One region of the Xanthomonas sp. WHRI 8932A genome, then DNA from elsewhere that is predicted to be linked to it. Evidence: predicted binding sites of a transcription regulator. Region 1 holds the regulator's gene; each other region holds the start of a gene.
The links. Region 1 encodes HrcA, which represses chaperone genes, less so after heat shock. Its sites were predicted from a motif close to TTNGCACTCNNNNNNNNNGAGTGCNAA; they were not measured.
Positions count from the first base shown of each region.

Region 1 (4,186 bases):
TAAATCGCCAATGAACGGAGAACATATGGAAACCCACGACCTGCGCAAAGTTGGGCTCAAGGTGACCCATCCGCGCATGCGGATCCTGGAATTGCTCGAGCAGAAGAGCAGTCACCATCACCTCAGCGCAGAAGACATTTATCGGCAGCTGCTCGATCACGGCGACGAGATCGGGCTGGCAACGGTGTATCGCGTGCTGACCCAGTTCGAGGCCGCCGGCCTGGTGCTCAAGCACAATTTCGAAGGTGGGCAGGCCGTGTACGAGCTGGATCGCGGCGGCCACCACGACCATATGGTCGATGTGGACACCGGCCACGTCATCGAATTCGAAAGCGAAGAGATCGAGGCACTGCAGCGTCAGATTGCCGCCAAGCACGGCTATGAGCTGGAAGAGCATTCGCTGGTGCTGTACGTGCGTAAAAAGCGGCCGCGCTAAGCGCGCGTCATCGCGTACGGCAACGACAAGGCGGCTTCGGCCGCTTTGTGCGTTTTGTGGTGCAGGTCGTGATGATTTGCTGGCGTCTGGGTGCTCCCATCCGCCCTTCGGGCACATGCGGGGAAGCGCGCTGGCGGAACGCTTTCCTGGGCGGACTCGCTGTCAGTTCTGCAGAGCAAAAGTTCGCGCCTGGGAGCTGCTGCCAAAAGGTAGCGAGCAGTGATCAGGCGGGTGTGGGCGGCGCGCTCAGAACCAGAGTGGGCATGGGTAATGCCACACCGAGCGTCTAGCACCAAGTACCAAGCACCGGCGGCGCCCGCCTGGCGGTGGGCGCAGTCAAGGTTGCCAGCCGCTCCAAGCCCGAGGCTGGGCGGGCGCTGCGCCGGTTGATTGCTGCAATGCCCGGAACCGCAAGCAGAGGCTGCGAGACCGCGTTGCCCCTGCCGGCTCCGCAATCTGCCTCGATCAGGCGCTCTGCAACAGCTTGCGGGCTGCCGCGCGTGCTTCCTTGCTCACTTCCACACCCCCGAGCATGCGGGCCAGCTCTTCCTGGCGCGCCTGCGGGCCGAGCAGCTCGACCGCGCTCTGGGTCATGCCGTCTACCGGCGCCTTGCTGACCCGGTAGTGCGCGTGGCCCTTGGCCGCGACCTGCGGCAAGTGGGTCACGCACAGCACCTGACGCTCTTCGCCCAAGGCGCGCAGCTTCTGGCCGACGATATCGGCCACCGCGCCGCCAATGCCGGAATCGACTTCGTCGAAGACCATGGTCGGCACGCTGTCCAGGCCGAGTGCGGCGACTTCGATCGCCAACGAAATCCGCGACAGCTCACCGCCCGAGGCCACCTTGCGCAGCGCGCGCGGCGGCTGGCCGGCATTGGCGGCGACCAGGAATTCCACCCGCTCGGCGCCGTTGGGATCCGGGCGCTGTGTCTCTTGCGGCTGCAGCTGAATCAGGAATTGCCCGCCGCCCATGCCCAATTCGCCGATCAGCGTGGTGGTGGCCGCGGACAAGGCCGCGGCGGCGGTCTTGCGACTGTCGCTGAGCACGCCGGCGGCGCTGCGCCAGGCGCCGGTGGCGGACTCGATGTGCTTGTCCAGCTGCTGCAGGCGCTCGTCGGCACCACGCAGGCTTTCCACTTCCAGGCTCATGCGCTCGCGGTGGGCGGCCAGTTCGTCCGGGGCGACACGGTGTTTGCGCGCCAGGTCGTGCAGGCGGCCGAGACTGCGTTCCATCGCTTCGAACTGGGCCGGGTCGGCGTCCAGGTCGTCGCGCACGCGGTCGAGCAGGGCCAGTGCTTCTTCGATCTGGATCACGGCACTGTCCAGCAGCGCGTCCACCTCGCCCAGGCGCGGCTCGTGCTCGGCGACGCGCGCCAGGTCGTGGCGGCTGTCCTGCAACAAGCCCAGTGCCGACGCGCCGTCATCGCCGTTGAGCTGCTGGGCCACGCTATCGCAGGCGCCGATCAGCGCGGTGGCATGCGCCTGACGGCGGTGATTGACGTCCAGGGCCGCGATCGCAGCCGGGTCCAGGTCCTCGCGTTCCAGTTCGCCCAGTTGATGCTCGAGAAAGCCGATGCGGTCGGAGACATCGCCCTGCGCAGACAGCGCGTCGCGCTCGTCCAGCAGCGCCTGCCAGCGCTGGCTGGCCTGGCGTACCTGCTCGCGCTGGGGGCTGTTGCGGGCGTAGGCGTCGAGCAGGGCGAGCTGGCTGTGGCGGGCCATCAGGGCCTGGTGCTCATGCTGGCCGTGGATTTCCACCAGCCGTGACGCCAGTTCGGCCAATTGCGAAGAGGTCACCGGGCGGCCGTTGATCCAGGCACGCGAGCCGCCGTCGGCGCGAATGATGCGGCGCAGCTGGCATTGGGCCTCGTCGTCCAGCTCGTTGTCAGCCAGCCAGGTCAGGCCCGGGTGCGCGGCCGGCAGCTGGAATTCCGCCGACAGTTCGGCGCGGTCGGCGCCATGGCGCACGACGCCGCTGTCGGCGCGCAAGCCGGACAGGAAGCCCAGCGCGTCCACCATCAGCGACTTGCCGGCGCCGGTTTCGCCCGACACCACGGTCATGCCCGGCCCGAACTCCAGTTCGGTGGCGCGGACAACGGCGAAATCCTTGATCGAGAGGTGTCTGAGCATGGGGGTCGAGTGTGAATGCGTTGGGGAAGCTTAGGGCAGGAAGGGACGGGCAGGGAGTCGGACGCTTGCCATCCCCGGGGCCAGACATTATCTATGCCCAGTCTCACCGGATGATCCCATGCGCGCGTCCCAGTCCCCAATGCTCGACCCCCGCGCCCGCCAGTTGCTGCGCACCTTGATCGCACGCTACATCCGCGATGGCGAGCCGGTGGGCTCGAAAACCCTTGCCCAGCATGCCGGGCTGGATGTGAGCCCGGCGACCATCCGCAATATTCTGGCCGATCTGGAGGACGTGGGGCTGCTCAGCTCTCCGCACACCTCGGCCGGGCGCATTCCCACCGCGCACGGCTATCGGGTGTTCGTCGACAGCCTGGTGCAGATGCAGCCGCCCGGCGAAGAAGAGGTGCGGCGCCTGCGCGCGGAGCTGGCCAGCGGCAATGGTACCCAATCGCTGCTGGGCAGCGCCTCGCAAATGCTGTCGGCAATGAGTCACTTCGTGGGGGTGGTCAGCGCCCCGCGCCGGGAGCAGTTCGCGTTCCGGCATATCGATTTCGTGCCCCTGGATGCGCGGCGGGTGCTGGCGATCCTGGTGTTTGCCGACAACGAAGTGCAGAACCGGGTGATCGAACCGCGCCGCGCCTACGAGCCGGCCGAGCTGGAGCGGGTGGCCAACTACCTCAATGCGCAGTTCGCCGGGCGCGCGCTGTCGGACATCCGCGCCTCGCTGCTGCGCGAACTGCGCGTGGCCAAGAACGAAATGGAGCAGTTGCTGGCGCACAGCGTGGACCTGGCCAGCGAGGCGCTGGTGCCGGCCGAGGCGGACGATATGGTGATGGCCGGGCAGACCCGGCTGATGGGCGTGCAGGACCTGTCGGATCTGGACCGGCTGCGCGAGCTGTTCGAAGCCTTCGCCAGCAAGCGCGAGATCCTGCAGCTGCTCGAACGCACCATCCAGGCACCGGGCGTACGGATCTTCATCGGCGAGGAGACCGGCATGGTGTCGCTGGAAGACGTCTCGCTGGTCACCGCACCGTATGCCGCCAATGGCCAGGTGCTGGGTGTGCTGGGGGTGATCGGGCCCAAACGCATGGCCTACGACCGCCTGATTCCGCTGGTGCAGACCGCCGCCCAGGTGCTGGGCGCGGCCATGGAGCCGCCCGGCACGCGATAACCAGCGGCAATCGAAGTCATCGTTTTGCTTGAAACGCGGCCGAGCGCCCACATACGGGGTGACGTTGGGGCGGGCGTTCCGCTTGCCCGGGAACTGCATATGAACCAAGACCACCCCGAATTCGACTCCGAAGACCTGTCCCAGAATCCACCCGAGACCGATCCGCTCAAGGCCGAGATCGAGTCGCTGCGCAGCGAGATCGCGCTGGTCAAGGCCGACGCCCTGCGCGAGCGCGCCGACCTGGAAAACCAGCGCAAGCGCATCGCGCGCGACGTCGAGAACGCGCGCAAGTTCGCCAATGAGAAGCTGCTGGGCGAGCTGCTGCCGGTGTTCGACAGCCTGGACGCCGGGCTCACCGCCGCCGGTACCCAGCCCAGCCCGCTGCGCGATGGCCTGGACATGACCTACAAGCAATTGCTCAAGGTCGCCGCCGATAACGGCCTGACCCT
Region 1 is NZ_JAYGQQ010000001.1:211,808-215,993, reverse strand. It holds gene fur (ferric iron uptake transcriptional regulator) at 26-436, shown strand; RNA gene VC212_RS00950 (sX9 sRNA) at 634-701, opposite strand; gene recN (DNA repair protein RecN) at 902-2,566, opposite strand; gene hrcA (heat-inducible transcriptional repressor HrcA) at 2,706-3,737, shown strand; gene grpE (nucleotide exchange factor GrpE) at 3,837-4,186, shown strand, end outside.

Region 2 (4,186 bases), on a different contig from region 1:
GCTGCTGATCGTCACCCCCACCGATGCGGCCGACGACGCGCAGCTGGCTAGCGCGTTGCAGGCCTTGCCGCAGACCGACCAGGTGCAGCACGACGCGTTGTGGCGCAAGCGTCTGGATGGCTGGCTGCATTTCGGCGAACGCCTGGTGCAGGTGCTGTCGGCGCTGCTTGGCATCGGCGCGGTGCTGGTGGTCGGCAACACGGTGCGGCTGGATATCCAGTCGCGGCGCGAAGAGATCGGCGTGCTGCAATTGCTCGGTGCCAGCGATGGCTTCATCCGTCGCCCGTTCCTGTATCTGGGTGCGTGGTACGGGCTGGGCGCCGGCGCTGTTGCGCTCGCTCTCATCGCCGCCTCGGGCTTGGCATTGCGCGCGCCATTGGCCACATTGGCCGATAGCTACGGCAGTTCCTTTACCCTGCACGGGCTGGATCTGCTGCATTCTGTGATGGTGCTGATCGGCACCCTGGTGCTGGGTTGGCTGGGCGCCTGGCTGGTGACCGGCCATTTCCTTCGTCAGACCCGTCCCACCGAGACCTGAGGCCTGCCATGCATCCACCAGATCTCAAACACCTGATCAGCGACGCACCACGTGTGATGGTCGTCGATGGTTCGAAGCTGGTACGCAAGCTCATTGCCGACGTGCTCCGGCGCGACCTGCCCAATGTGCAGGTGATCGGTTGCGCCAGCATTGCCGAAGCGCGCGCTGCGCTGGAGTCCGGTGCGGTGGATCTGGTCACCACCTCGCTGTCCTTGCCCGATGGTGATGGCCTGACCCTGGCGCGCAGCGTGCGCGAAGCGGCCGGCCAGGCCTATGTGCCGGTGATCGTGGTGTCCGGCGATGCGCAGCAGCATCTGGTCGAGCGTCGTTTTACCGAGTACGTCACCGATTATTTCGATAAGGCGCTGGGCCATGAAGCCCTGGCGACCTTTATCCGCGGTTATGTGCAGCCCGAGCCGGTGGTGGGCGCCACCGTGCTCTACATCGAAGACAGCCGCGTGGTGGCCGAGGCGACCAAGCGCATGCTCGAGCGCCAGAGCCTGAAAGTGGTGCACGTGCTCACCGCCGAGGATGCGTTTGCGCTGCTTACCGCCGAATCGCTAGGCCGCACCGAGCGCCGTATCGACGTGGTGCTGACCGACGTGACCCTGAAAGGCGAGCTCAACGGCCGCGATGTGGTCGAGCGCATCCGCATCGATTTCGCCTACGGCAAGCGCCGCCTGCCGGTGCTGGTGATGACTGGCGACACCAATCCGCGCAACCAGTCCGAACTGCTGCGCGCTGGCGCCAACGACCTGGTGCAAAAACCCATCGAAGAGCGCCTGCTGGTGACCAAGGTGTTGTTCCAATTGCGGCTGGCACGCCTGGAAGACCAGGCCATCACCCTATGACCGAAGTGGAAGGGCGTATCCAGCTGGAACCGTCGTGGAAGGCAAAGGTGGGCGACTGGTTGCTGCGCCCGGAGATGCAGGAGCTGTCGGCCTTTCTGCGCCAGCGCAAGGCGGCTGGCGCGCGGGTGTTTCCGCCCGGCCCGCAGATGTTTGCCGCCTTCGATGCCACCCCGTTCGATCAGGTCAAGGTGGTGATCCTGGGCCAGGATCCGTACCACGGTGAGGGCCAGGCGCACGGGCTGTGCTTTTCGGTCCTGCCCGGCGTGCCGGTGCCGCCGTCGCTGCTCAATATCTACAAAGAGATTCAGGACGACCTCGGCATCCCGCGTCCCGATCACGGCTATCTGATGCCGTGGGCGCGCCAGGGCGTGTTGCTGCTCAATGCGGTGCTGACGGTGGAGCAGGGCCGCGCCGGCGCGCACCAGAACAAGGGCTGGGAAGGTTTCACCGACCATGTGGTGGAGACGCTCAACCGCGAGCGCGAAGGCCTGGTGTTCCTGCTCTGGGGCAGCTACGCGCAGTCCAAGGGCAAGGTCATCGACCAGGCACGCCACCGCGTGTTCAAGGCGCCGCATCCTTCGCCGTTGTCGGCGCATCGCGGCTTTCTGGGATGCAAGCATTTCTCCAAGACCAACGAGCACCTGCAGCGTCGCGGCATCCAGCCGGTCGATTGGTCGTTGCCGCCGCGCAACGCCTTGGATACAACGTCGGCCGCCGGCTGAACAACCCTTGCGCACGCGCATTTCGCCACAGGTTTGTCACGGTCTGCGCAGGGGCGCAGTGGTAGCGTAGGGCTTGAATTCGGGGAGCTGTGCGGTAGAACGCCGCCAAGGCTGAAAGCCCGAACGTCCTATAAATGGAACGCTGGGAACTCTTTCTGTACCCGGCAGTCCAATAGTTCGACTGCTAAGATGGTGCCTATGAACCAGACTACCTCGACTGCCCTTGTGGCAAACAATCTCCCGATTCCCAGTGCGCTCGGTTCGCTGGACGCCTACATCGGTGCCGTGCACCAGATTCCGGTGCTGTCGGTCGATGAGGAACAGAATTTGGCCCGCCGCTTCCGCGACGAGCTGGATCTGGACGCAGCGCGTGAATTGGTCCATTCCCATCTGCGCTTCGTGGTGCACGTGGCCCGCGGTTACAACGGCTACGGCCTGCCGCTGGGCGACCTGATCCAGGAAGGCAATATCGGCCTGATGAAGGCGGTCAAGCGCTTCGACCCCGAAATGGGCGTGCGCCTGGTCAGCTTCGCGGTGCACTGGATCCGTGCCGAAATGCACGAGTTCATCTTGAAGAACTGGCGCATCGTCAAGGTCGCCACGACCAAGGCGCAGCGCAAGCTGTTCTTCAACCTGCGCAAGTCCAAGACCCGTCTGGGCTGGCTCAACGCCTCCGAAGTGACCGCGGTCGCCAAGGATCTGAACGTCTCCGAGCGTGAAGTGATGGAGATGGAGTCGCGCCTGTCCGGCCGCGATATCGGCTTCGATGCGTCGTCGGATGAAGACGACGATCATGGCCCGCCGTCGCCGGTCAGCTATCTGGTGGCTAATGAGGAAGATCCCTCGCAGGCCTATGAGCGGCACGACAGCGAAGACAACCAGCTGCAGTTGCTGCGCGAAGGCATGGCCGGTCTGGATACCCGCTCGCGCGACATCGTTAAGCGCCGTTGGCTGGATTCGGAGTCCAAGGTGACGCTGCAGGAGCTGGCCGACGAATACGGCGTCTCGGCCGAGCGTATCCGCCAGATCGAAGCGAACGCGCTGAAGAAGATGAAGGCACTGTTCGTCGCCTGATCGGTTCGATCACGCGGTACATGCTGCACGAACGGCCCGGTTGATCCGGGCCGTTTGCGTTGGCGGTGTGCGGTTTCCACGGACTCCAGAAACCTGACGCACTGTCCAGGCAATGCGGCCGGCATCTATTGCCATGAGCGACAACCACTACTCCGGCAAGCGGGCCACCGGCAGATGCCAGCCATAACGGATCGCCATGAAGCGCAGGCCAAAGCACACCCCGGCACCGGTTGCCAGCGACCAGGCTTGCGGCACGCCGAGCACATGTCCGACCGCAACGAGGCCACCGCCGGCAAGCGCGGCGACCGCATATAACTCCGCTTGCAAGACTACCGGCGTGCGGGCGACCAGCAGGTCGCGTGCGATGCCGCCACCGATGCCGCTGAGCATGCCCAGCAACGTGGCGCTCAACGGGCTGAGGTTGTAGTCCAGCGCCTTGCTGGTGCCGTAGACCGCAAACAGCGCCAGACCCGCCGCGTCGAAAATCTGCACCGGGTTGCGCAGGCGCTCCACTGCCGCGTGCCAGTAAAACCCGGCGACGCCGGCCAGGCAGGCGGTGAGCAGATACTGCGGGTGGACCAGTGCCGCCGGCGGGGTGGCGCCGATCAACACATCGCGCACGATGCCGCCGGAGACAGCGGCCGCGCACGACAGCACCAGCACGCCGAATAGGTCCAGGCGGTTGCGCACTGCCACGGTCGCGCCGCTCAGGGCGAACACGAAGGTGCCGAGCAGATCCAGCAGGAACAGGACAGTTGCCACACGTAGACCGTCGAATCAGGCCGCACAGCATCGCGCACGGCCGGTGGCGCTGTCATCCGTCCTTGGTGTTGGGCGGCGGGTCGTCGGTTGCGCCACCGAAAATGATGCGTGCGGCGCGCTGGTAGCTCCAGTACGCCATGGCCCAGTTCACCAACACCACGAAGCGGTTGCGGAAGCCGATTAGGAAGTAGACGTGCGCGGCCAGCCAGAACCACCACGCCACGATGCCGGACAGCTTG
Region 2 is NZ_JAYGQQ010000011.1:66,907-71,092, forward strand. It holds gene ftsX (permease-like cell division protein FtsX) at 1-538, shown strand, start outside; gene VC212_RS17950 (response regulator) at 547-1,389, shown strand; gene ung (uracil-DNA glycosylase) at 1,386-2,111, shown strand; gene rpoH (RNA polymerase sigma factor RpoH) at 2,310-3,185, shown strand; gene VC212_RS17965 (trimeric intracellular cation channel family protein) at 3,333-3,947, opposite strand; gene VC212_RS17970 (NAD(P)/FAD-dependent oxidoreductase) at 4,000-4,186, opposite strand, start outside.
Region 2: the regulator HrcA is predicted to act here: its motif matches at 2,273-2,299, upstream of rpoH (RNA polymerase sigma factor RpoH).

Region 3 (4,186 bases), on a different contig from region 1:
TGCGGTATGGACCACGCGTGCACTCCGGTTTTGAGCGCGCCGCCCACGCCTATCTGACCACTGCTCGCTACGTGGTGTTAGCCGCGCCAATCCGCGATCAGCAAGAGAGCCCCGCTCCGACAGCAGAGATGGGTTGGAGCGACCAACGTCCCAGGTCCGGCAGGGCTGCGTGCCGGGTCTGCGGACTGCATGACCGACTGGCGCTAACGCCGGTATTCGCGGCACCTGCGCCATCGGCCAACGTGCACTGCAGGGCGGCAAGGGACGTGCGATTGGCGAGATGCTGCCGGTCGACGATCGCGGGCACTGGCACTGGCACTGGCACTGGCACCTGGACAGCGCGCCGTCGCTGTCGGTCTCCGCTGAAAAGCGCTCCAGCCACACCGGCCCGACGCAGCACGCGCCGGGCCGGTGGGTCTCAGTTGGCCAGCTGGCAGCTGGCCGGCTTGGCCGAATTGAACAAGCCGGCGGTAGCCCATTCGGGGTGATCGACGAACGGGTTGCGGTTGCCCTGGAAGCTGAAGACCACCTGGTTGCGCGCACGCTCGGCATCGTCCGGCGGGTCGGCCTGGTGCCAGGCCAGTAGCGTCGACAACAGGCCCATGTACGCTGGCGAGGACGAGGTCTGCACGATCCGGCTGCGGTCGTCGGTGAGCTCCAGATCCGGTTCGGACTGGCCGGTGGACGCGTCGGTGCCGCCTTCGTAGCGGATCGCCATGTACATCACTGCGCGCGCCATGTCGCCCTTGCGCCGTCCCCACACCTCGAAGGTGCCGCCGTTGCCGTCGGGCGTGCGTACCCAGTTGGAATTGCCCGGATAGCGCCCGCTGCCGCCGCCACTGCCGTCGTTGACCTCGGTTACCCGCTCGCCGCAACTGCTGGTGCAGGTGGCGTAGGGCTTGTTGCCGCGGTCGGCGTTGAAGGTGGTGTCGGTCAGATACAGCATGTGGGTGTCGGTGTAGGGCGCATACGGCAGGCCGCGGTCGCCGGTGGCGCTGCCGAAGCCCAGCGAGTTGGGCCAGGTGTGCTCGCGGTTGTAGGTCAGGCCGCTGCCGGTGCCGGCCCGGTCGCTGACTTTGGCGTAGCTGCGGTTACGGTAGGCGTCCAGGATGCGGCCGCTGTTGTTGGGGTCCTCGTCGGCCATCTCCAGGATGGTCCAGGTGCTGGTGCCGGTCCCGCTGTAGGGATAGACCGTGTGGCCGCGAATGGTGGCATTGAGCGAGCAGCGCAACTGGCTGGGGCTGGTGGTGTTGACCCGCGAGTAGTAGCCGGTTCCGCCACCGCCGGCGGTCGCCACCGTGAAGGCGATCGACTGATTGGCCGCCGGGCTCAAGCCGCTGGCATCGCGGATGGCGCTGGCGGTGATCGCCAGGGTGCAGCGCTCGCCGCCGACCAGGGCGGTGTTGGTGGACAGGGTGAAGCGGGTGCCGCTGGTCGGGTAGCTCAAGGCCACCGTCCCGGAGGTGGCGCAACTCAGCGCAAAGGCGCCGCTGCTCAGCGTCACCGCCTCGCTGAAGCCCACCGCCAGATCGCCGGCCGCCGGGAAGCCGCTCGCGCCCTGGGTCGGCGTGGTGCTGGTGATCGTCGGTGCGCCGGTGGTGCCGCCACCGCCGCCGCTGCCGTTGAAGGTCTGGCCGCGGTTGCAGGCGCCGAAAGTCTGTGCCGCCGAGCCCGCCCAGCTGAAGTTGGCTGCCGCACTGCCGGTGCCGGTGAGCTGTAGCGAACTGCCGACCGCGCTGCTGTTGCTCTCGCTGACCGGCAGGTTTTGGCTGGTGACGCCGGCCGCCGGGCCGCCGCTACCGGTGATGGCGCCTTCGTAGCTGAGGAACTGCACCAGCTGGCCGCTCGGGTCCACCAGCGCCACGCCGTCGTTGGGCCCGTTCTGCACGCCGTTGCTGGCGTAGCTGACGGTGGCAATGCGCACCTGGCTACCGCAGCTGACCAGGCTGCCGGCCGGCACCGCCGTGTTGGCGTAGCTCACCGCTGCGCTGGGGGCACTGCCGTTGTACAGATGGATCCGGTAGCCGCTCAGCGATTCGCCGGCGGTGGCCACCACTTCCACGCCTTCGCCGGTATCGCCGGAGGCGCCCGCGTCGTCGTAATGCAGTTCGTTGATGAACACCGCGGCGTGGGCGGTGGGGACGGCCAGGACAATGGCGCAGGCCAGTGGAAGACTACGGAACGGCAACCTCATCGACAGCTCCTTGTGATCGGGGAATGCTGTCCCGACTGTAGAGCCTGTGCATGACAAACGGTGGAACCTGGTTCCATTTTTAGAGCGAGTAGCACCGGCTGCACAAACGGCCGGCGGGCGCAGCCGCTGCCCGGACTCGGCACGTGGCGACAGTCACCGGCGCTCTGTGGCGTTGGGTCGCACATCCAGCTCCTGCACGCCGCTCACGTTCGCCCCGACGACGGCTTGCTCGGTGTTTTTGCCGCGGTTCGCCCGCCGGATGAGACGGCCAGATGAAAATTTTTTGCCGCCAGCCCTTGAAAGCTGCCCGCCCAGCACAATCTCTGGCCCGCACCCGCTCTGTCGGGTTTTTTCCGCGCGCTGTGCTGGCAGTCGTCATATACGAGTGCTAACATCGCCGATAATTTCCAGACCAATCAATCACTTAAGAGGGTCTTATCTATGAGCATCAAGCCGCTTCACGACCGCGTTGTAGTCAAGCCGATCGAAGCCGACGAAGTTTCCGCCGGCGGCATCGTGATTCCTGACTCCGCCAAGGAAAAGTCCACCAAGGGTGAAGTCATCGCCATCGGCGCCGGCAAGCCCCTGGACAACGGCAGCCTGCGCGCGCCGGTGGTCAAGGTTGGCGACAAGGTCATCTACGGCCAGTACGCCGGCAGCAGCTACAAGTCCGAAGGCGTCGAGTACAAGGTGCTGCGCGAAGACGACATCCTGGCAGTCATCGGCTAATCAGGCGCTATGCGCCGGGAATCGGGAGTTGGGAATCGGGAATGAGCAAAGCGGCTAACGCCCTTCGCCATCCCACCCCGCCCCGATTCACGCTGTTGATCTACCGATTCCCCATTCCCTATTCCCCATTTCCGGAGTTACATACAAATGGCTGCTAAAGACATTCGTTTCGGTGAAGATGCACGCAACCGTATGGTGCGTGGCGTCAACATTCTTGCCAATGCCGTCAAGGCGACCCTGGGCCCGAAGGGCCGCAACGTCGTGCTCGAGAAGAGCTTCGGCGCCCCGACCATCACCAAGGACGGCGTCTCCGTCGCCAAGGAAATCGAACTGGCTGACAAGTTCGAGAACATGGGCGCGCAGATGGTGAAGGAAGTCGCGTCGCGCACCAACGACAACGCTGGCGACGGCACCACCACCGCCACCGTGTTGGCTCAGGCCCTGATCCGCGAAGGCGTCAAGGCCGTGGCTGCCGGCATGAACCCGATGGATCTGAAGCGCGGTATCGACCAGGCCGTCAAGGCTGCGGTCGTCGAGCTGAAGAACCTGTCCAAGCCGACCACCGACGACAAGGCAATTGCCCAGGTCGGCACCATCTCGGCCAACTCGGACGAATCGATCGGCAACATCATTGCCGAAGCGATGCAGAAGGTCGGCAAGGAAGGCGTGATCACGGTTGAAGAAGGTTCGGGCCTGGAAAACGAGCTGGACGTGGTCGAGGGCATGCAGTTCGATCGCGGCTACCTCTCCCCGTACTTCATCAACAACCAGCAGAGCCAGTCGGCCGACCTGGACGACCCGTTCATCCTGCTGCACGACAAGAAGATCTCCAACGTGCGCGACCTGCTGCCCGTGCTGGAAGGCGTGGCCAAGGCCGGCAAGCCGCTGCTGATCGTCGCTGAAGAAGTCGAAGGCGAAGCGCTGGCGACCCTGGTGGTCAACACCATCCGCGGCATCGTCAAGGTCGTGGCCGTCAAGGCACCGGGCTTCGGCGACCGTCGCAAGGCGATGCTGGAAGACATGGCCGTGCTGACCGGCGGTACCGTGATCTCCGAGGAAGTGGGTCTGGCGCTGGAGAAGGCCACGATCAAGGACCTGGGCCGTGCGAAGAAGGTGCAGGTCTCCAAGGAGAACACCATCATCATCGACGGCGCTGGCGATTCGGCCGCGATCGAGTCGCGCGTCGGCCAGATCAAGACCCAGATTGAAGACACCTCGTCCGATTACGACCGTGAGAAGCTGCAGGAACGCGTGGCCAAGCTG
Region 3 is NZ_JAYGQQ010000002.1:202,736-206,921, forward strand. It holds RNA gene VC212_RS03720 (sX9 sRNA) at 7-83, shown strand; gene VC212_RS03725 (endonuclease) at 419-2,194, opposite strand; gene VC212_RS03730 (co-chaperone GroES) at 2,636-2,923, shown strand; gene groL (chaperonin GroEL) at 3,071-4,186, shown strand, end outside.
Region 3: the regulator HrcA is predicted to act here: its motif matches at 2,560-2,586, upstream of VC212_RS03730 (co-chaperone GroES).